DNA from 4 places in the Streptomyces sp. TG1A-60 genome. Region 2 is predicted to be linked to each of the others. Evidence: riboswitches for the same ligand, from Rfam matches in the RefSeq annotation. Region 2 holds a riboswitch; each other region holds the start of a gene.

Region 1 (4,773 bases), 4.1 Mb from region 2:
ACACCGACGCCGGCGAGGAGCGGGGCGAGGTCTACGGCTGCGCCCTCGGCTGGTCGGGTTCCTGGCGGATCGCGGTCGCCCAACTCCCGGACGCGCGCGTGCAGATCACCGGCGGCGCCGGGTACGACGAGTCCGGTCTGCTGCGGCTGGAGACGGGCGACACCTTCACCACGCCCGTCTTCGCGGGCCTGTGGAGCGACGGCGGCCACGGCGGGGCGAGCCGCGCCTGGCACGCGTACCAGCGGACGTACGTCATCCCGGACGCGGACCAGGACCGGCCGGTGCTCTTCAACTCCTGGGAGGCCACCGAGTTCGACATCTCCGAGGAGCAGCAGGGCACGCTCGCGCGACGCGCGGCGGCCGTCGGGGTCGAGCTGTTCGTGGTGGACGACGGCTGGTTCGGGGCGCGCACCAGCGACCGGGCCGGCCTCGGCGACTGGACACCCAACCCCGACCGCTTCCCCAAGGGGCTGAAGCCGCTCGCCGACTATGTGCATGCCCTCGGTATGCAGTTCGGCATCTGGGTCGAGCCCGAGATGGTCAACCCGGACAGCGAGCTGTACCGGGCGCACCCCGAATGGGTACAGTTCCAACCGGGGCGAAAGCGGACGGAACTGCGTAATCAGCTTGTCCTCAATCTCGCGCGTGAGGACGTCCAGGAGTACCTCTGGGAGCGACTGGACACTCTCCTGTCCAGCGCGCCGATCGACTATGTGAAGTGGGACTTCAACCGCTGCTTCACGGATGCCGGCTGGCCCGGGGAGCCGTATCCGCAGAAGCTGTGGGTCGAGCATGTGCAGGCCTTCTACGCGCTGCTGGACCGGTTGCGGTCCGCCCACCCGCAGGTCGCCTTCGAGTCGTGCTCCGGCGGCGGCGGTCGTATCGACCTCGGGGTCATGGCGCGGACCGACCAGGTGTGGACCTCCGACAACACCGACCCGCTCGACCGGCTCGCCATCCAGCACGGCTTCAGCCAGGTCCACCCGGCCCGGACCATGGCCGCGTGGGTCACGGACAGTCCGAACAACCAGCTCAACGGTCGGGTCAGCACACTGCGGTTCCGGTTCGTCAGCGCCATGGCGGGTGTGCTCGGTGTCGGCGGCGACCTCGCCGAGTGGAGCGAGGAGGAGTTGGCCGAGGCGCGGGACTGGGTGGAGCTGTACAAGGAGATCCGGCCGGTCGTGCAGCGCGGCGACCTCTACCGGCTCCGGCCGCCGACCGGTGGGCTGAGCGCCGTGCAGTACGTCCATGGTGACGAGATCGTCGTGCTCGCCTGGCTCCAGGCCCAACACTACGGCGAGCCGGTCGCGCCGCTCCGGCTGCGCGGCCTCGACCCGACAGAAGTGTATGAGTGCCGCGAAACGGGTGAAATGCACCGAGGTGCCGTGCTGTTGCATCACGGCCTGCGGACCGGTCTGCGGGGCGACTTCGATGCGATGGTTATCCGCATGCGTCGTACTTGAGCTATCTGTCCGAAATGAAGCGGTAATTCCAAGTAGCCCTGGAATAGAACCTACTGGCTCGTAGCGGAGTGAGCAGCGTCATACTCGTGACCGTCCGCTGTCGCCATGTCCACGTAATTCGTAGGTGTTTCCAGGGTGGTTGGTAAACGCTCAGGGGCGGTCTTTTACGGAGCGTGATCATTAATTGAGATAAGGATCAGACAGGAAGACGCACAGGAAATCCCCATGGTTGTCTCTGTGGCCACAAGTCGCTTACGTTCGGCGTCAATCCGGACGGACGCCCAATCCTGCCGCCGACCGGAGCCGCGTACCGACCCGATCCACGGCAGGAGCGGGGGACCCACAGGTATCACCGCCTGTTCCGGTCTCCGGAACGGCTAGGGGTAAAGCCGTGCACAAGCACGGCCGGGCATCTCCAGTCCGCACCCGACAGCTCACCTCGCAGGCGCCGGAGAGGAAAACGCCCATGCCCGCGAAGGGTAAGCACCGCCGTCCGAAGTCCCAGCGTTTCACCCGCTCGATCGCCGCCGCCGGCACCGGTGGGGCCGCTCTCGCGCTGCCGTTGATCGGAGCCGCAGGCGCCCACGCGGCGACCCCGACCGCCGCCGTTTCCGACGTATCCGAGAAGACCCTCACGGTCGCCGGCGAGAAGGCCACCGCCGAGGCCGGTGCGAGACTGGGCCAGGCCGAGAGGGCCGCCCAGGCGGAGAAGACCGCCACCAAGAAAGCGTCCGCCGAGACCTATTCGGTGAAGGTCGGCGACTACCTCTCGAAGATCGCGGACGAGCAGGACGTCGAGGGCGGCTGGAAGCGGCTCTACTCGGACAACCGCGAGGCGGTCGGCTCCGACCCTTCGCTCATCCACCCGGGTCTCAAGCTCACGATCGGGGGGCAGGCCGCGTCGAGCGGTGCGCCGCAGTCGTCGGAGAAGCCCCAGCCGCCGCAGTCGTCTACGAAGCCCCAGTCGTCGAAGTCCTCCGGCTCCTCGGCGCAGGAGTCGAAGGACACCCAGGCGTCGACCTCCACGTCCGCGGGCCAGTCCTCGCAGTCCAGTGGTGCCGGCTTCAGCGGGCCCATCCAGGGCGCCACCGTCGGCACCGCGTACAAGACCGCCGGAAGCATGTGGTCCAGCGGTTACCACACCGGCGTCGACTTCGTGGCCCCGACCGGCACCGGCCTCAAGTCCGTGGGCGCGGGCACCGTCGTCTCCGCCGGCTGGGGCGGCGCCTACGGCAACCAGGTCGTCATCAGGCTCGCCGACGGCTACTACGCCCAGTACGCCCACCTGTCGTCGATCTCCGTCTCCGCGGGCCAGTCCGTGAGCGGCGGCCAGCAGATCGGCCTCTCCGGCGCGACCGGCAACGTCACCGGCCCGCACCTTCACTTCGAGATCCGTACGAGCCCGAACTACGGCTCGGACATCGACCCGCTGGCGTATCTCCGCTCGAAGGGCGTCAGCCTCTGACGCAAACGCCGTTCTCGACAGGCCGGCCCCCGTGTCCCGGGGGCCGGCCTTCGGCGTTGTCGGACCTGTGGGGCCGGCGGGGGCCCGCGCGGAGCGCAGTCCGCGTCACGCTCTCGTGGTGTGGCCGGGCGACGTCTCGACAGGGGTGCGGCAGAAGGGCACAGTGATCGCCGTAAGCGCTTTCCACGGTGTCTGTCGAAGGAGTGTCATGACCAGCCGCAGAGCCTTCGGAGTCCTCGCCGCCGGTGCCGCCCTCGCGGCGCTCGCGCCGGCCCCGGCCGTGAGCGCGGTCCCGCGACACGGCCGTCGTCGGCTGATCGCGGCCGACGACTTCCGGCGCGGGCTCGGGCAGTGGGCCGTGGAACTGGAGAAGGGCGGTACGGTCGCGGCCTCACGCGGTGTGCTGGAGGTCGACGTGCCGGCCGGTGCGACCGTCTGGTTCAAGCGGAAACTGGGAGGGCCGTACGTCATCGAGTACACTGCCACCCCGGTCTCCGCGGGTGGCGTGAACGACCGGGTCTCCGACCTCAACAACTTCTGGAACGCCGTCGATGTGCGCTCGCCCGACGATCTCTTCGCCACGCCGCGTGGTGGTGCGTTCGCAGAGTACGACTACCTGAAGATGTACTACTCCGGCTACGGGGCGAACTACAACACCACGACGCGGCTGCGTCGGTACGTCGGCGAGGCGGGCGTCCGGCCGCTCCTCTACGACTACAACGAGCCGCTGCTCGTCGCGAACCAGCCGCACCGGGTCCGGATCGTCTCGGACGGCTCCACCGTGCGCTGGTGGAACAACCGACGGCTCGTCTTCGACCACACGGATCCCGAGCCGTACACGAGCGGGCACTTCGCCTTCCGGACCACATGGAGCCACTTCCGGATCGAGGACTTCACGGTGTGGCGTATTGCGAGTTGACCGACACTTGACGCGTGGTCTATCTCACCGCCCGTCAACCTCTTATTACGGTCGCGTAGGTCACATCGGAAGGTGAATCATGGGCCGATGTGGCAGACGATTCGAAGAATGACAGCAGATCAGTGATCGGGTCGTACGTGGCGGTGGGGGACAGCTTCACCGAGGGCGTCGGCGACCCCGGGCCCGACGGGCGGTTCGTCGGCTGGGCCGACCGGTTCGCGGTGCTCCTCGCGGACCGTGTGCCCGAGGGCGACTTCGACTACAACAACCTCGCCGTGCGCGGGAAGCTCCTCGACCAGATCGTCGAGAACCAGGTGCCGAGGGCTCTTGAGCTGGCCCCGGACCTGATCTCCTTCTGCGCGGGCGGCAACGACATCATCCGGCCCGGCACCGACCCCGACGAGGTCGCCGAGCGGTTCGAACGAGCGGTCGCCCGACTCACCTCGGCCATCGGCACCGTCATGGTGACCACCGGATTCGACACGCGTGACGTGCCCGTGCTGAAGCACCTGCGCGGCAAGATCGCTACGTACAACCTGCATGTGCGGGCCATCGCCGACAGGTACGGCTGCCCGGTCCTGGACCTGTGGTCACTCAAGACGGTCCAGGACAGGCGGGCCTGGGACCTCGACCGGCTGCACCTGTCGCCGGAGGGGCACACGCGGGTCGCCCTGCGCGCCGGTCAGGTGCTTGGCATCGACATCCCGGCCGACCCAGACCAGGCGTGGCCGCCGCTGCCGCCGCGCGGGACGCTCGAGATGCGCCGCGACAACATCCAGTGGGCACGGGAGTATCTGGTGCCGTGGATCGGGCGGCGGTTGCGTGGGGAGTCCTCCGGGGACCATGTGTCGGCGAAGGGGCACCTGTTGCCGGACGACATCAGGATGCGGATCGAGTCGGTCGCTTGAGCGAAGACCGGGCGACGC
Region 2 (4,773 bases):
TTGACGCTTAGAACCGTGTCCTTACGGCTGGTTGCGGCGGGTGGGGGCTTGTACGGGGCGGGTGCCGGACGACCGGACCGGTGGCGGCGCCCCGTGGAGGCGAGCGGCGACCACTCCGTCGCCGCCGGAGGCGACATCGCCGACGCCGTCACCGGCCAGATCTGCGACGCGCCGGTCATCCAGCCCGCACCCTCGGCACGTTCTCGGCGGGGCCGGAGTACGCACGCCCGCGCTGACGGCACTCCACGAAGCCCCGGTGTCCTGACGGCACTCGACGAAGCCCCGGACACTCCGGCTACCGTCGACGAGTGACCAACCAGCCCCATCCCAAGCCCGTAGAAGACGGCGCCCCGGACCTCTTCACCTGGGAATTCGCCACCAACCCCTACCCGGCCTACGCCTGGCTCCGCGACCACGCCCCCGTCCACAGGACACGTCTCCCCAGCGGCGTGGAAGCCTGGCTGGTCACGCGCTACGCGGACGCGAAGCAGGCTCTCGCCGACACGCGTCTGTCCAAGAACCCGGAGTATCACGACGAGCCCGTGCACGCGAAGGGGAAGACCGGCATCCCCGGCGAGCGCAAGGCCGAGTTGATGACGCATCTGCTGAACATCGATCCGCCGGACCACACGCGGCTGCGCCGGCTCGTCTCCAAGGCGTTCACACCCCGCCGGGTCGCCGAGTTCGCGCCCCGAGTCCAGGAGCTGACCGACCACCTCATCGACCGGTTCGCGGACAGGGGCGAAGCCGATCTCATCCACGAGTTCGCCTTCCCCCTCCCCATCTACGCGATCTGCGACCTGCTCGGCGTCCCCCGGGAGGACCAGGACGACTTCCGGGACTGGGCGGGGATGATGATCCGCCACGGCGGCGGCCCACGCGGCGGGGTGGCCCGGTCGGTGAAGAAGATGCGCGGCTATCTCGCCGACCTCATCCACCGCAAGCGCGCGGCGCTGCCCGACGCCCCCGCCCCCGGCGAAGACCTCATCTCCGGGCTCATCCGAGCCTCCGACCACGGTGAGCACCTCACCGAGAACGAGGCAGCGGCGATGGCCTTCATCCTGCTGTTCGCCGGGTTCGAGACGACCGTCAACCTCATCGGGAACGGCACGTACGCCCTCCTCACCCACCCCGGGCAACGCGCCCGTCTCCAGGCATCCCTGGCCGCCGAGGAGACCGCGCTGCTCCAGACCGGTGTCGAGGAACTCCTCCGCTTCGACGGCCCCGTCGAACTCGCCACCTGGCGCTTCGCCACGCGGCCCCTCACGATCGGCGGTGAGGACATCGCGCCCGGTGACCCCGTCCTCGTCGTCCTCGCCGCGGCCGACCGCGACCCGGCCCGCTTCGACGACCCCGACACGCTCGACCTCTCCCGCCGCGACAACCAGCACCTCGGCTACGGCCACGGCATCCACTACTGCCTCGGCGCCCCGCTCGCCCGCCTTGAGGGCCAGACCGCCCTGGCGACGCTTCTCACCCGTCTCCCCGACCTGCGACTCGGAGTGGATCCGGCCGATCTGAGGTGGCGGGGAGGGCTCATCATGCGTGGACTGCGCACGCTTCCGGTGGAGTTCGGTCCGGATCGTCGGCCCCCGAGGGCCCGTGTCGGCCGTTGACGGCCCGCGTCGGCCCCCGGCAACGGCCTCCATCGCCCCCCGCGACAGCCCGTGAGCGGCCGGTAGCAGTACCCCGTTCCGAGCCAGAAGATGACACACCCTCAAGTTCGTGATCTTCACGTGATCTGCGCTGCATTAACTTGTGACAACTGATCGTCTGCCGATACGTTCACGCATCAGTGCGAAGGGTCTGCGCCCGTCGCACAGGTCACCGCTGTCGCGTGAAAGGCAACCGCATGCTCTCCGGGAACGGTCGTCACCGTCGCCCCCGTCAGGCTCCGGCCCTCCTCGTCGCGGCCGGAGTGACCGGCTCGGCCATCGCCATCCCACTCCTCGGCGCCACCGGCGCGAGCGCGGCCAGTGGAACCACCTGGGACCAGGTGGCGGAGTGCGAGAGCGGCGGCTCCTGGAGCGCGGACACCGGCAACGGGCGCTACGGCGGCCTCCAGGTCTCCCAGGAGGACTGGGAGAGGTACGGCGGCCTCGACTACGCGACGAGCGCCGACCGGGCCAGCCGTTCGCAGCAGATAGCGGTCGCCGAGAGGATACTCGCCGACCAGGGCGTCGGCGTCTGGCGCACCTGCGGACTGCTTCACGACCTCGGCGGCGACTCCGGCTCCGCCGACGTGGACACCGGCGTCGCGGGTGACCCGTCGAACTCGGACGGTTCGGATGGTTCGAGCGGTACGAAGGATTCATCTGATTCATCCGGTTCGACCAGCTCGTCCGAATCCTCCGCGTCGTCGGGATCCTCCGGCTCGCCCTCGGGGGTCACCGAGGGTTCCGCCGAGGCTCTCGCCGAATCGGATGATTCGGGAAACTCGGACGAATCGGGTAAATCTGAGCAGAGCGACAGCTCTTCGGTCGTCGACGACAGCGAGACCGGCACCGGCCGCCACCGCGGCGCCAGTGCCGACGAGGCCGCGGGTGCCGGCACGGACGTGACCGACGGCTCCCGTGCCGACTCCTCGCCCTCCGGCCGTCACGCCTCCCGTGGCGGCGACGCGGCGCGCGAGGCCGTGGAGGGGGCGTACACGGTCCGCGCGGGCGACAGTCTGACCGTCATCGCGAAGTCGCTCGGCCTGGACGGCGGATGGCGGCAGCTGTACGCGGAGAACGAGGGCACGGTCGGAACTGACCCGGACCTTATCCTTCCCGGTCAGACCCTCGAAGTCGGTGTCGAAACGGGCGAAAAGTAGCGGGAGTTCAGTCAGGGTTCGCACCTGAATGCCCGTTTTGATCTCGGTGGGAGATGAATCACAGACCCCCTGATCGTCTTTGAAATTCGGCGAATCACGTGATTACGGTCGTGACCGCTCGCCCACAGCGGGCTCATGCGGCCGGCACGCCGAATCCTGCCAACGGCCGCATGGAACAGTCGTCGCGTCAAGCGCCGTAGGCAGGAGCGGGGGACCCAAGGTAAGCGCCGGGTCCGGTGGTTGAGGCCCTTCGGGGCCGCACGGCCGGAACCGGCTCGGGGTGAAGCCGCGCATCGTGAGCCGAGAGGCGAGCGGGCGCGGCCGGGCAACTCAACCGGCCCGAACCCGACAGCTCACCTCGTAGGCGTCGGTGAGGGGATCACTTCATGCTGCTTTCCAGCAAGGGCAAGCACCGCCGCCCGTCCAAGGCTGCCCGCGCCATCGCCGTCGCCGGTGTCACCGGTGCCGCCGCCATCGCCGCTCCGCTGATGGCCGCCGGCAGCGCCTCGGCCGCCACCGCCTCCGAGTGGGACGCCGTCGCCCAGTGCGAGTCGGGCGGGAACTGGTCCATCAACACCGGCAACGGCTACTACGGCGGCCTGCAGTTCGCCGCCTCCACCTGGGCCGGCTACGGCGGTACGCAGTACGCCCCCACCGCCGACCAGGCGAGCAAGGCCCAGCAGATCGCCGTCGCCGAGAAGGTCCTCGCGGGCCAGGGCAAGGGTGCCTGGCCGGTCTGCGGCACCGGCCTGTCCGGCGCCTCGTACGACGGCGCCGCCGCCTCCGGCGGCAGTTCGAACTCCGGCTCCTCCAACTCCTCCTCGCAGGGGAGCACGCAGGAGAACACGCAGAAGAGCACCCAGGAGAACCGCGCCTCCCGCTCCTCCGAGCGCCCCACCGTCGAGACCCCGACCGGCAAGAAGGTCGAGAAGGGCGACGGCGAGTACAAGGTCGTCAGCGGCGACACCCTCAGCGGCATCGCCGCGAAGAAGAACGTCAAGGGTGGCTGGGAGAAGCTCTACGAGCTGAACGAGGACATCGTCGACGACGCCGACTTCATCTACCCGGGCCAGCAGCTCCACCTGAGCTGACCCTCCGGACCGCCACGGTCGCCGGTCCCGGCCGCCCCCACGGCCGGGACCGGCGGGGCCGGTTCGGCCGGGCCGGAAGGCAGGCCGCTCACCGGCTGAACCGCAGCCCGCTCACATCCGTGTTCTCCATAGTGAAGACCTCGTGAGGGCCGTCCCCCCGTCCCCCACGAGCTCCCCGCCCCGGTGCGCATTCCCCCGTACGCACCGGGGCGGGGCTTTTTCTTTTCCCGTTCACCCCTTTTCCCGTTCACCCCCTCTTTGTTCCGTCCGGGAACAATGGGTAGTGTCTGGCTGTCCACGAGACGGTCGGTCGGCTGCCGGCCGCCCCGGGGCGGTTAGGCTCTAGTCGCCATCGCGTCACACCCCAAGAAGGAGATGCTCGTGCCGTCCATCGACGTCGTCGTAGCCCGGGAAATCCTGGACTCCCGAGGCAACCCCACGGTCGAGGTCGAGGTCGGCCTCGACGACGGCAGCACCGGTCGTGCCGCCGTTCCGTCCGGCGCCTCCACCGGTGCCTTCGAGGCCGTCGAGCTCCGTGACGGCGACCCCAACCGTTACCTCGGCAAGGGCGTGGAGAAGGCCGTCCTCGCGGTCATCGAGCAGATCGGCCCGGAGCTCGTCGGCTACGACGCCACCGAGCAGCGCCTCATCGACCAGGCGATGTTCGACCTGGACGCCACCGACAACAAGGGCTCCCTCGGCGCCAACGCCATCCTCGGCGTCTCCCTCGCCGTCGCCCACGCCGCCTCCGAGGCGTCCGACCTCCCCCTCTTCCGCTACCTGGGCGGCCCGAACGCGCACCTGCTGCCCGTTCCGATGATGAACATCCTGAACGGCGGCTCGCACGCCGACTCCAACGTGGACATC
Region 3 (4,773 bases), 2.9 Mb from region 2:
CTGTTGGCCGGCAGCACCTCGGCGGCGAAGCGCCTGATGTCGCGTTCGCGGGCGACGGCGGCGATGTGTTCAAGGAGGGCGGAGGCGACGCCGCGGCCCTGATGGGCGTCCTGGACGAGGAAGGCGACCTCGGCCTCGTCGGCAGGGGCCGACGCGGGCATTCCCTCGGCGTCGATGCGGTCGTAGCGTACGGTGGCGATGAACTCGCCGCCGACGGTGGCGGCGAGCCCCACCCGGTCCACAAAGTCGTGGTGCGTGAAGCGGTGGACGTCCTTGGCGGACAGGCGAGGGTACGGCGCGAAGAAGCGGTAGTACTTCGACTCGTCCGAGACCTGCTCGTAGAAGCTGACGAGACGCTCGGCGTCATCAACGGTGATGGGCCTGATGCGTGCGGTGCCGCCGTCGCGCAGCACCACGTCGGCCTCCCAGTGGGCGGGGTACTCGTGCCGGTCCGACGAGGTCTGCATGGGCCCCAGCGTACGGCTCGCGTACGACAGTGGCGCGAGGCAGTCTGGGCAAGCACAAACGGGAGGACGGCAGCCGGTTCGTGGTCAGGCCGTGGGCCCGGTCCGGCGCGCTTCACCCTGTGGGAAACTGGTCTGGACAAAGAGGTCTAGACCTCTCTGAGGTACCCGAGACATCTGAAGGGCAGCATCACATGGCTGAGCGCCGCGTCAACGTCGGCTGGGCCGAGGGCCTCCACGCCCGCCCCGCATCCATCTTCGTCCGGGCCGCCACGGCCTCCGGCATCCCCGTGACGATCGCCAAGACCGACGGGAACCCCGTCAACGCGGCCTCCATGCTGGCGGTCCTGGGCCTGGGCGCCCAGGGCGGCGAGGAGATCGTGCTCACCTCCGACGCCGAGGGGGCGGACGCCGCGCTGGACCGGCTGGCGAAGCTCGTGGCCGAGGGACTCGAAGAACTCCCCGAGACGGTCTGAGTGGTCCGGTAGAGAAAGCGGAAAAGGCCTGGAAGGCCACCCGCGTACACACCGAAGGGCTCGTCCGATTTATCGGGCGGGCCCTTCGCATTTCCGCCTGCGGGCAGCATGAATAATGCCCCACAGAATTCTTCTCTCTTTGTATACGGCGCCCGTGTTAATGCCGCAGGCTCGGCATGTTTACGTGGTGTTGCGAAGTCCTCACACGACCCGGGCGCTCCGTCCCGCCGGGCCCGCCCGGAAATCGCAGCCGGTGCGCGGCGGTGGCGCGCTCGGTGTGCAGGGATGTGATCGTGCGGGCCCGCTCGCCGTCGCCGCGCGCGACCGCGTCCACGATGCCGCCATGCTCCGCCCAGGACTCCACGGGGTCGGCCGGCGCCTCCACCGCGTACATCCAGGCGATCTTGTGCCGCAGCTGGGCGAGTGTCGAGGTCAGCGCGGGGCTGCCGGACGCCTGTGCGAGCGTCTCGTGAAACCAGCCGCCCAAGGAGCGCAGATCCTCGCTGCTGCCCCGCCGAGCCCGCTCCTGGCCCAGCCTGACCAGGCCACGCAACACCTTGAGGTGCGCCTCCGTACGGCGCTGGGCGGCCCGGGCGGCGCCCAGCGGCTCCAGCAGCATGCGCATCTCCAGCAGATCGGCGGCCTCCTGCTCGGTCGGCTCGGCGACGCACGCGCCCGCGTGTCGGCGGGTCACCACGAAGCCCTCGGCCTCCAGCGTGCGCAGCGCCTCGCGCACGGGGACGCGGCTGACGCCGTACCGGCGTGCGAGCAGTTCCTCGGTGAGGCGGCTGCCGCGCTCGTAGACACCCGCGACGATGTCATCACGGATCGCCGTGCATACCGAATGCGCCGGAATACGCATACCGACCTCCGCCTTAAGCCCCGTGAAACGTCGATGATTGACGCGTGTTCCAGCGACTCTATTGCAGCGAGCCGGAATTTCCGATGGCAGGCCGGAATCCATGGATATTTTTTGGACATCGGGTACGCCACAACGAGGAAAGCCCCGGCTCGGCGAGCCGGGGCCTCCCGCGAAGCACTGTGAGCGCGTCAGACGTTCACGCCGTGCGAGCGCAGGTACGCGAGGGGATCGATGTCCGAGCCGTACTCGGCCGTCGTCCGCGCCTCGAAGTGCAGATGCGCGCCGGTGACGTTGCCGGTCGCCCCGGAAAGGCCTATCTGCTGGCCCGGGGTGACCGTCTGGCCGACGGAGACGGCGATGGACGACAGGTGGCCGTACTGGGTGTACGTGCCGTCGTTCATCCTGATGATGATGTTGTTGCCGTACGAGCCCCCCAGCCCGCCTCGACGACGGTGCCGGAGCCCACCGCCTGGACGGCGGTGCCGGCCGCGGCGTGGAAGTCGACGCCGGTGTGGCTACCGGAGGACCAGACGGCGCCGCCGGCCTTGTAGCCGGTGGAGACGTACGAGCCGCTGATCGGGGCGACGTAGGAGTTGAGGCGCTCACGCTCGGCGGCGCGGGCGGCACGCGCCTTGATCTCCTCGCGCTCCTCGGCGGCGGCACGTTCCTGTTCGGCCTTCTCGGCGGCGGCCTTCCTGGCCGCCTCCTGTGCCTTCTTCTTGACGGCGGCCACCTCGGCGGCCTGCTGCTGGGCGACGGCTTGGGCGTCGACCTGCTCGGCGACCGTGTCCCCGAGGGTGATGATCTGGTTCAGTCCGGTCTGCTCGGGAGCCGGCTCCGCGGCGAGCGCGGGAGCGGCGAGGGTTCCGATGACACCGGTGCCGGTGAGAGCGGCGACGCCCACGTTCCTCGTGGTCGCGCGCTTCACGCGGCCGGGTCGGCGGTGCTTCCCGGGGGCGCGGGTGAACGCCATGAAGTGGCTGGTCCTTTCCTTCCCTCTCGCCTACCGGGTTAGCTGACGGGTTCGGAGCAGGAAGGTCTCCTACGGAAACCCCTCGTGTCGCGGCGCTTCGCGAAGGGCGTCCGATTCACCCCAGGGACTGCGGTGGGTCCCCGGCTCCCCTGGCTCGCGCCATACGGGGACTCGGCGATGACTGTCCGGTGCCGCGGCTGCGGCGGACTGCTGACGAACAGCCGGACTGACGCTAAGCGGGCCGTCCTCGAAATAACAAACGAATCACGGGTTTTGTAGCGCACGCCACAGGGCAGACGTGCAACCTCTGCCATCAATATGGACAAACAGGGGCCCCGGTGACTCCTCAGTCACCGGGGCCCCTTCTGTACGCCGCCTTCCGTCCTGCCTCTACTCCGCCGGTACGACGGTGACTTCGCCGATACCGAGGGCCCTGACCGGCTCCTCGATCGCGGCGGCGTCGCCGACGAGGACGGTCACCAGACGGTCCACCGGGAAGGCGCTCACGGCGGCCACGGTGGCCTCCACCGTGCCGGTGGCGGCGAGTTGCCGGTAGAGCGTCGACTGGTAGTCGTCCGGCAGGTACTGCTCGACCTGGTCGGCCAGTGTGCTCGCCACGGCCGCGGCGGTCTCGAACTTGAGGGGGGCGACCCCGACGAGGTTCTGTACGGCGACGTCGCGCTCGGCGTCGGTCAGACCCTCGGCGGCGAGGGTGCGCAGCACCGTCCACAGGTCGTCGAGCGCCGGCCCGGTGTTCGGCGTGTCGACCGAGCCGCTGACGGCTAGCATCGCGGTGCCCGAGCCGTCGGGCGCCGAGCGCAGCACCTGGCCGAACGCGCGCACGCCGTAGGTGTAGCCCTTCTCCTCGCGCAGGACCCGGTCCAGACGGGAGGTGAGGGTGCCGCCGAGGCAGTAGGTGCCGAGCACCTGGGCCGGCCACACGCGGTCGTGCCGGTCGGCGCCCACTCGGCCGATGAGCAACTGGGTCTGGACGGAGCCGGGACGGTCCACGATGATCACCCGCCCGGTGTCGTCGGCGGTCACCGACGGCACCGGGCGCGGCTTGGCCGGGGAGCTGGTCCAGGCGCCCAGGGTGTCGCCGAGCACCGCGTCGAGGTCGACACCGGTGAGGTCGCCGACGACCACGGCGGTGGCCGTCGCGGGGCGCACGTGCCTCTCGTAGAAGGCGCGTACGGCCGCGGAGTCGATGCCCTCGACGGTCTCCTCGGTGCCCTGGCGGGGGCGCGACATGCGCGAGTCGGCCGGAAACAGCTGCTTGGACAGCTCCTTCGCCGCCCGGCGGCCCGGGTTGGCCGTCTCGTGCGGGATCTCGTCGAGCCGGTTTGCCACCAGCCGCTCGATCTCGCTGTCGGCGAACGCGGGTGCCCGCAGGGCGTCGGCGAGCAGGCCGAGCGCCTTCGCCAACCGGGACACGGGCACTTCCAGGGACAGGCGTACACCGGGGTGGTCCGCGTGCGAGTCCAGGGTGGCGCCGCAACGCTCCAGCTCGGCGGCGAACTCCTCGGCGGAGTGCTTGTCGGTGCCCTCGGAGAACGCCCTGGTCATGATGGTGGCGACGCCGTCGAGGCCGGCCGGCTCGGCGTCCAGAGGCGCGTCGAGGAGCACCTCGACGGCGACGACCTGCTGGCCGGGACGGTGGCAGCGCAGCACGGTCATGCCGTTGTCCAGGGTGCCGCGCTCGGGCGCCGGGAAGGCCCAGGGCCTGGCCTCGCCGGCCTGGGGCTGCGGGTGGAAGTCCATGGTCGCGAGATCGGTCACTTCTCCGACTCCTCGTTCTCGTCGGTGGTTTCGGCGGCCTGCGCCGCGGCGGCCTCCTCTTCCTCGTCGCCGGCGACGGGCTCGTAGACGAGCACCGCGCGGTTGTCGGGCCGCAGGCGCGCCTTGGCGACCTCCTGGACCTCTTCGGCCGTCACCTCCAACACGCGGTCGACGGCGGTGAGGGCGAGCTTCGGGTCGCCGAACAGGACCGCGAACCGG
Region 4 (4,773 bases), 560 kb from region 2:
CGCCACCGGGTTCGCGTTCACCGAGAACATCCTGTATCTCGGGACCGCGTTCGGGACGGATCAGCTCAGCGGGGGAAGCGGGCTGGCATCGGTCACGGCGGCCACGTTCTTCGTGCGGGTCATCATGTCGCCGTTCGCGCACCCGCTGTTCACCGTGCTGACGGGCATCGGGTTCGGGGTCGCGGCATTCGCCCCGGAGTGGCAGCGGACCCGGCGGATGCTCGTGCCGGTGGGCGGACTGTTGCTCGCCGTGGGGATGCACGCGATCTGGAACGGGTCGTCGGCGTTCGGGGAGTACGGCTTCTTCGCGGTGTACGCGGCGTTCATGGTGCCGGCGTTCGGGCTGCTGACGTGGTGGGTGATCTGGACGCGGCAGCGGGAGTTGCGGATCGTCCGGCAGGCGCTGCCGGCGTACGCGGCGGCGGGGTGGCTGACGCCGACGGAGCCGTACGCGCTGGGGTCGATGCGGGCCCGGCGGGTGGCGCGGGAGTACGCGGCGCATCACTTCGGCAAGGCGGGGGGCCGGGTGGTCGCGGAGTACGAGACATACGCGACGAAGCTGGCGTTCCTGCGGTACCGGGGGCTCCGGGGGAGCGCCGGGCGCGACTTCGTGCTCCGCGAACGTGAGCTGCTCTTCGAACTGTGGCGACGCCGGGAACTGGCGCGGCCCGCCCTGGGGTATGCGGGGCAAGAGGCCGGTGGCGGGTACGGGTACCCGGGGTACGGGCGCCCGGTGCCGTACGGGCTGACGCCGTATCCCACGTACAACCCGTATCGCTACTAGCTAGACCGTTCGCGGACCGACGGGCGGGCCGGGGCCGACAGGTACGGCGAGCGCCCATCGGGCCGGACGCGACGGACGCAGCCGATGCGGCCGATGCGACAGGCGCGGCAGACGCGGCAGACGCGGCAGACGCGGCAGACGCGGCAGACGCGGCAGGATGACGAACGCCGCGTAGGCCTCAAGGGCTCACGCGGCGTACAGCCGCAAGGACCACCGGGCCTCACCGGTCGGCAGCCTTGCGGAGCTCGCTCGTTCTACGGGTTCAGGCCCTTGCTGCGCAGCCAGGCCGCCGGGTCGATGCCGCCCCCGCCGGCCGCGTGGACCTCCAGGTGGAGGTGGGCTCCGGTGACGTTGCCGGTGGCGCCGACGCGGCCGATGACATCGCCGGTGGCGACCTTCTGGCCGACGCTGACGCCGATGGAGGACTGGTGGGCGTACCAGATCTCAGTGCCGTCATCGAGGGTGAGGACGGTCTTGTAACCGTACGAACCCTCGTAGCCGGCCTGCGTGATGGTGCCGCTGTGGACGGCCTTGATGAGGGTGCCGGTGGGGGCGGCGAAGTCGAGGCCGGTGTGGTAGCCGGAGGACCAGTAGGGCCCGGCCTGGCCGAAGGCGGAGGTGAGGGTGTAGGAGGAGGTGGGAAGCGTGAACTGCTTGGCCAGGGCGGCGAGGCGCTCGGCTTCCTTCTTCCTCTCGGCCTCCTCGGCCGCCTTCTGCTTCGCGGCGGCTTCCTTGGCCTCGGCCGCCTTCTTCTCCTCGGCGGCCTCCTCGGCCGCCTTCTCCGCGGCGGCGGTCTGGGCCGCCTCGGCGGTGGCCTTGTCGAACGCGTCCTGCTGGGACTCGGCCTGCGCGATGATGCGGGCGCGGAGTGCCTCGCCGGCGTTCGCGGCGCCCTGCTCGGTGTCGGCGGCGATCAGGCCGGCGCTGCTGAGCGGGGTGGTGGAGGCCTGCGGCTCCGGCGTCTCGGTGTCGTCCTCGAAGACCGAGCCGACGTTCGGCACGTCGGGCAACGATATGGACACCGGAGGCTTGCCGGACTGCGCGCTGGCCATGCCGGCGCCGCCGACGGCGGCTATGACACCGACGCCGAGAACCGTGGAGCTCCGGGCCAGTCCGCCACGGGCGAGTCCGCCGCGCGGCTTGGCCACGCGGTGTCGGCCGCGAAGGGGGCGAATGGATTCCTCACTGGGATTCCACTCCTGCCAAGGGCCCTCGTTGTCACTGTTGTAGCTGCCGTAGCCGAACGTCTGGCTTTCGCCGTCGCGTTGGCTCGGTTCGAACGGGGCTTCGGTCGCGGACCGGTTTGACGCCACGTGGGCGTACTCCTTCCTTCCTCCTCGCCTACCGGGTTAGCTGACGGGTTCGGAGCAGGAAGGTCTCCTACGCGCGTAAACCGGTCGTGCGTGCTGCCACGACGGCTTCCGTGCGATTCACCCCAGAGTGGTGGTTCCCCGGTTCCCTTGCGGGATTCGGCGCGTGAGCACGGAGCCGTCTCTTGTGACGGCTGGGACGACCGCGCTGCGTTATCGAACGTTAATAGACGCGAGTACTCCATTCCAAGCTGTTCTGGATGATCGTTCCGGCTTTCACGCTGGACTTACGGGTCACGAGGGGCGGAAAGCGGGCGAGTTGACCTTGCCTCAGGATCAATCAGGAGTAGCAGACTCCCTGAGCACGCGTCAGTCGGTATACGGAGGAAGACCAAACGAACACGCCTCGTGATGTCGATCACGGGAGATGTGAGAGAGACGTGTGGGCCGCCGCACGAGGAGCGGTGTGCGAGGGGGGCGTCAGGTGCGGCGGACCGCCAGGAGCGCCATGTCGTCCGTCGTACGACCGCCCGTGTGCCGGCGTACCTCCTCGGAGAGGGTCGCGAGCAGGGCGCGCGGGGCGGAGAAGGTACGGCCGGAGAGCCGCTCGGCCGGGTCGTAGAAGACGCCCCGGGCGTCCCGCGCCTCGGACAGGCCGTCGGTGTAGAAGAGCAGCGTGGCGCCGGGCGGGAACACGGTGTCGTCGGCGCGGTCCGGCCAGGCCCCCAGGTCGTCCATGCCGAGCGGCAGCGCGGGGTGCGGCGCGTCCAGGATGCGCACGGTGCCGTCGGCGTGCAGCAGCAGGGGGGACGGGTGGCCGCGGTTCACGGTCCGGGCGCGGCCGGCACCGTGCGGGAACTCCGCCAGTACGGCCGTGACGAACCCCTCGTACCGCTCCGTCGCGTCGCGCCGTGTGGCCTCCCGCCGCGTCGACTCCCGGGCCAGCGCCCGCTCCAGCCGCTGGACGACCGCTTCGAGCGTCGACTCCTGCTCGGCCGCCTCCCGGAACGCCCCGATCAGCACCGCCACCTCCGACACCGCCCCCAACCCCTTGCCGCGCACATCGCCCACGATCAGCCGCAGGCCGTGGGGCGAGTCCTGCACGGCGTACAGATCGCCCCCGATCGACGCCCCGGTCTGCGCCGCCTCGTACCGCGCGGCGATCTCCAGCCCGCCGATCCGCTCCTGCGGCACCGGCAGTACGGCCCGCTGCGCGGCCTCGGCGATCTCGTGGGCGGTGGCGAGCCGGGCGTCGCTGCGCCGGGCGAGACGGTTGATGAGCACGGCCAGTACGGCGACGGTGGCCACGGTCACGACCTCGGTGACCGCGTCCTCATGGCTCGTGTCGTCATAGAGGATCCGTACCGTGATGCCGGCCACCGAGGCGACGCCGGTGGTCACCGTGCCGTGGAGCGAGTAGAGAGGGGCAGCCACGAGGGGCGCGGCGGTGAAGAAGGGGACGGCCGTGAACTCGCTCGGCGTGAAGTGGTCGTAGAAGAGGCCCGTCGTGATCAGCAGGACGGGGAGGACCAGGACGAGGGTACGGGTGCGGGAGAACCGCCTGCCGGCCGGCTCCCTCGCGCCCTCCGCATCCTCTGACTGCCCCACGGATACAGGGTTTCCGTGGTCGGGGCGCCGGGCTAGTCGGTGGGGCCGAGTGGGCTAGTGGGCGCACCGCCGGTTCGCCCTCGCCCCCACCCGGTACCCGCCTGCGCCCCGGCCCCGTCCCCCGGGGCTCAGCCGGCCGTCAGTTCCGGCAGGTGCGTCAGCTCCGGGAGGGGGAGCGTGTGCTGGGTCTGGAGGACCTTCGCGCGGAGGTAGCGGACGTTGTGGGCGGTGGTGAAGACACCCGTGGGGACACGGTGCCGGACGCCGACGCCGAGGTCGCGGAGTTGCTGCGCCTTGTCGGGGTTGTTGGAGAGCAGGTCCAGCTCGTCGAAGCCGAGGGCGGCCAGCATCTGGGCCGCCGCCGTGTAGTCGCGGGCGTCCTCCGGCAGTCCGAGCGCCGCGTTCGCCTCGTAGGTGTCGAGGCCCTGGTCCTGGAGGGCGTACGCGTCGAGCTTGTTGTAGAGGCCGATGCCCCGGCCCTCCTGACGGAGGTAGAGGAGGACGCCCCCTCGGTCGGCGATCCGCTCCACCGCCTCGCGCAGCTGCGGACCGCAGTCGCAGCGGGCCGAGCCGAAGACGTCGCCGGTCAGGCACTCGGAGTGCAACCGGACCAGCGGGGCCGGGCCGGGGGCGGGATCGCCGAGGACGACCGCCACGTGCTCCTGGCCGTCGACGAGGCCGTGGAAGGTGACCAGTTCGGCGTCGGCGCCGTAGCCGTCGTGGAAACGCAGCGGTACCCGGACGCGGGCACGCGCGGTGGCAGCGGGAAAGTCGGGCATGCGGGCTCTCCGGTCCTGGTGCGAGGTGCCGCTGTGCTTCAGATTTGAAGCACAGCGCTCGCGGTGACTCTAACCCATGCTTCAAAGTTCAAGCAATAGCCCGAGGCCGCATTGGGGATGCGTCACATTCCCGCCGCCACAGCGACCGCGCGGGGGACCGCTACCGCCTCGGCGGGCAGGCGCGGCGGCGCCACGGCAGGTCGCCGGGGGCGGACGTCCGCCGGCCCTCGCCCTGGATCGCCGTCGCGATGGCCGCGCAGATCTCCTCCAGCTGCCCGATCTGCTCGGGGCC

The links. A riboswitch is a leader RNA that binds a small molecule or an ion and turns the genes downstream of it on or off. The one in region 2 is predicted to bind cyclic di-AMP.
Positions count from the first base shown of each region.
Region 1: linked by a shared signal. The riboswitch ahead of WBG99_RS03095 (peptidoglycan DD-metalloendopeptidase family protein) and the one ahead of WBG99_RS21515 (transglycosylase family protein) in region 2 are both predicted to bind cyclic di-AMP.
Region 3: linked by a shared signal. The riboswitch ahead of WBG99_RS08125 (M23 family metallopeptidase) and the one ahead of WBG99_RS21515 (transglycosylase family protein) in region 2 are both predicted to bind cyclic di-AMP.
Region 4: linked by a shared signal. The riboswitch ahead of WBG99_RS18920 (M23 family metallopeptidase) and the one ahead of WBG99_RS21515 (transglycosylase family protein) in region 2 are both predicted to bind cyclic di-AMP.

Region 1 is NZ_CP147520.1:847,869-852,641, reverse strand. Features, by position in the region: gene WBG99_RS03100 (alpha-galactosidase) at 1-1,463, shown strand, start outside; cyclic di-AMP (ydaO/yuaA leader) riboswitch at 1,766-1,924, shown strand; gene WBG99_RS03095 (peptidoglycan DD-metalloendopeptidase family protein) at 1,930-2,928, shown strand; gene WBG99_RS03090 (DUF6250 domain-containing protein) at 3,137-3,847, shown strand; gene WBG99_RS03085 (SGNH/GDSL hydrolase family protein) at 3,970-4,755, shown strand.
Region 2 is NZ_CP147520.1:4,941,214-4,945,986, forward strand. Features, by position in the region: gene WBG99_RS21495 (nucleoside triphosphate pyrophosphohydrolase) at 1-11, shown strand, start outside; gene WBG99_RS21500 (hypothetical protein) at 16-312, shown strand; gene WBG99_RS21505 (cytochrome P450) at 309-1,616, shown strand; gene WBG99_RS21510 (transglycosylase family protein) at 1,853-2,815, shown strand; cyclic di-AMP (ydaO/yuaA leader) riboswitch at 2,998-3,197, shown strand; gene WBG99_RS21515 (transglycosylase family protein) at 3,202-3,906, shown strand; gene eno (phosphopyruvate hydratase) at 4,288-4,773, shown strand, end outside.
Region 3 is NZ_CP147520.1:1,994,743-1,999,515, forward strand. Features, by position in the region: gene WBG99_RS08110 (GNAT family N-acetyltransferase) at 1-467, opposite strand, end outside; gene WBG99_RS08115 (HPr family phosphocarrier protein) at 659-940, shown strand; gene WBG99_RS08120 (GntR family transcriptional regulator) at 1,098-1,802, opposite strand; partial or broken gene WBG99_RS08125 (M23 family metallopeptidase) at 1,991-2,775, opposite strand; cyclic di-AMP (ydaO/yuaA leader) riboswitch at 2,788-2,962, opposite strand; gene WBG99_RS08130 (pitrilysin family protein) at 3,166-4,554, opposite strand; gene WBG99_RS08135 (pitrilysin family protein) at 4,551-4,773, opposite strand, start outside.
Region 4 is NZ_CP147520.1:4,383,040-4,387,812, reverse strand. Features, by position in the region: gene WBG99_RS18925 (PrsW family intramembrane metalloprotease) at 1-784, shown strand, start outside; gene WBG99_RS18920 (M23 family metallopeptidase) at 1,039-2,097, opposite strand; cyclic di-AMP (ydaO/yuaA leader) riboswitch at 2,108-2,269, opposite strand; gene WBG99_RS18915 (PP2C family protein-serine/threonine phosphatase) at 2,575-3,627, opposite strand; gene ribA (GTP cyclohydrolase II) at 3,831-4,481, opposite strand; gene WBG99_RS18905 (MarR family transcriptional regulator) at 4,642-4,773, opposite strand, start outside.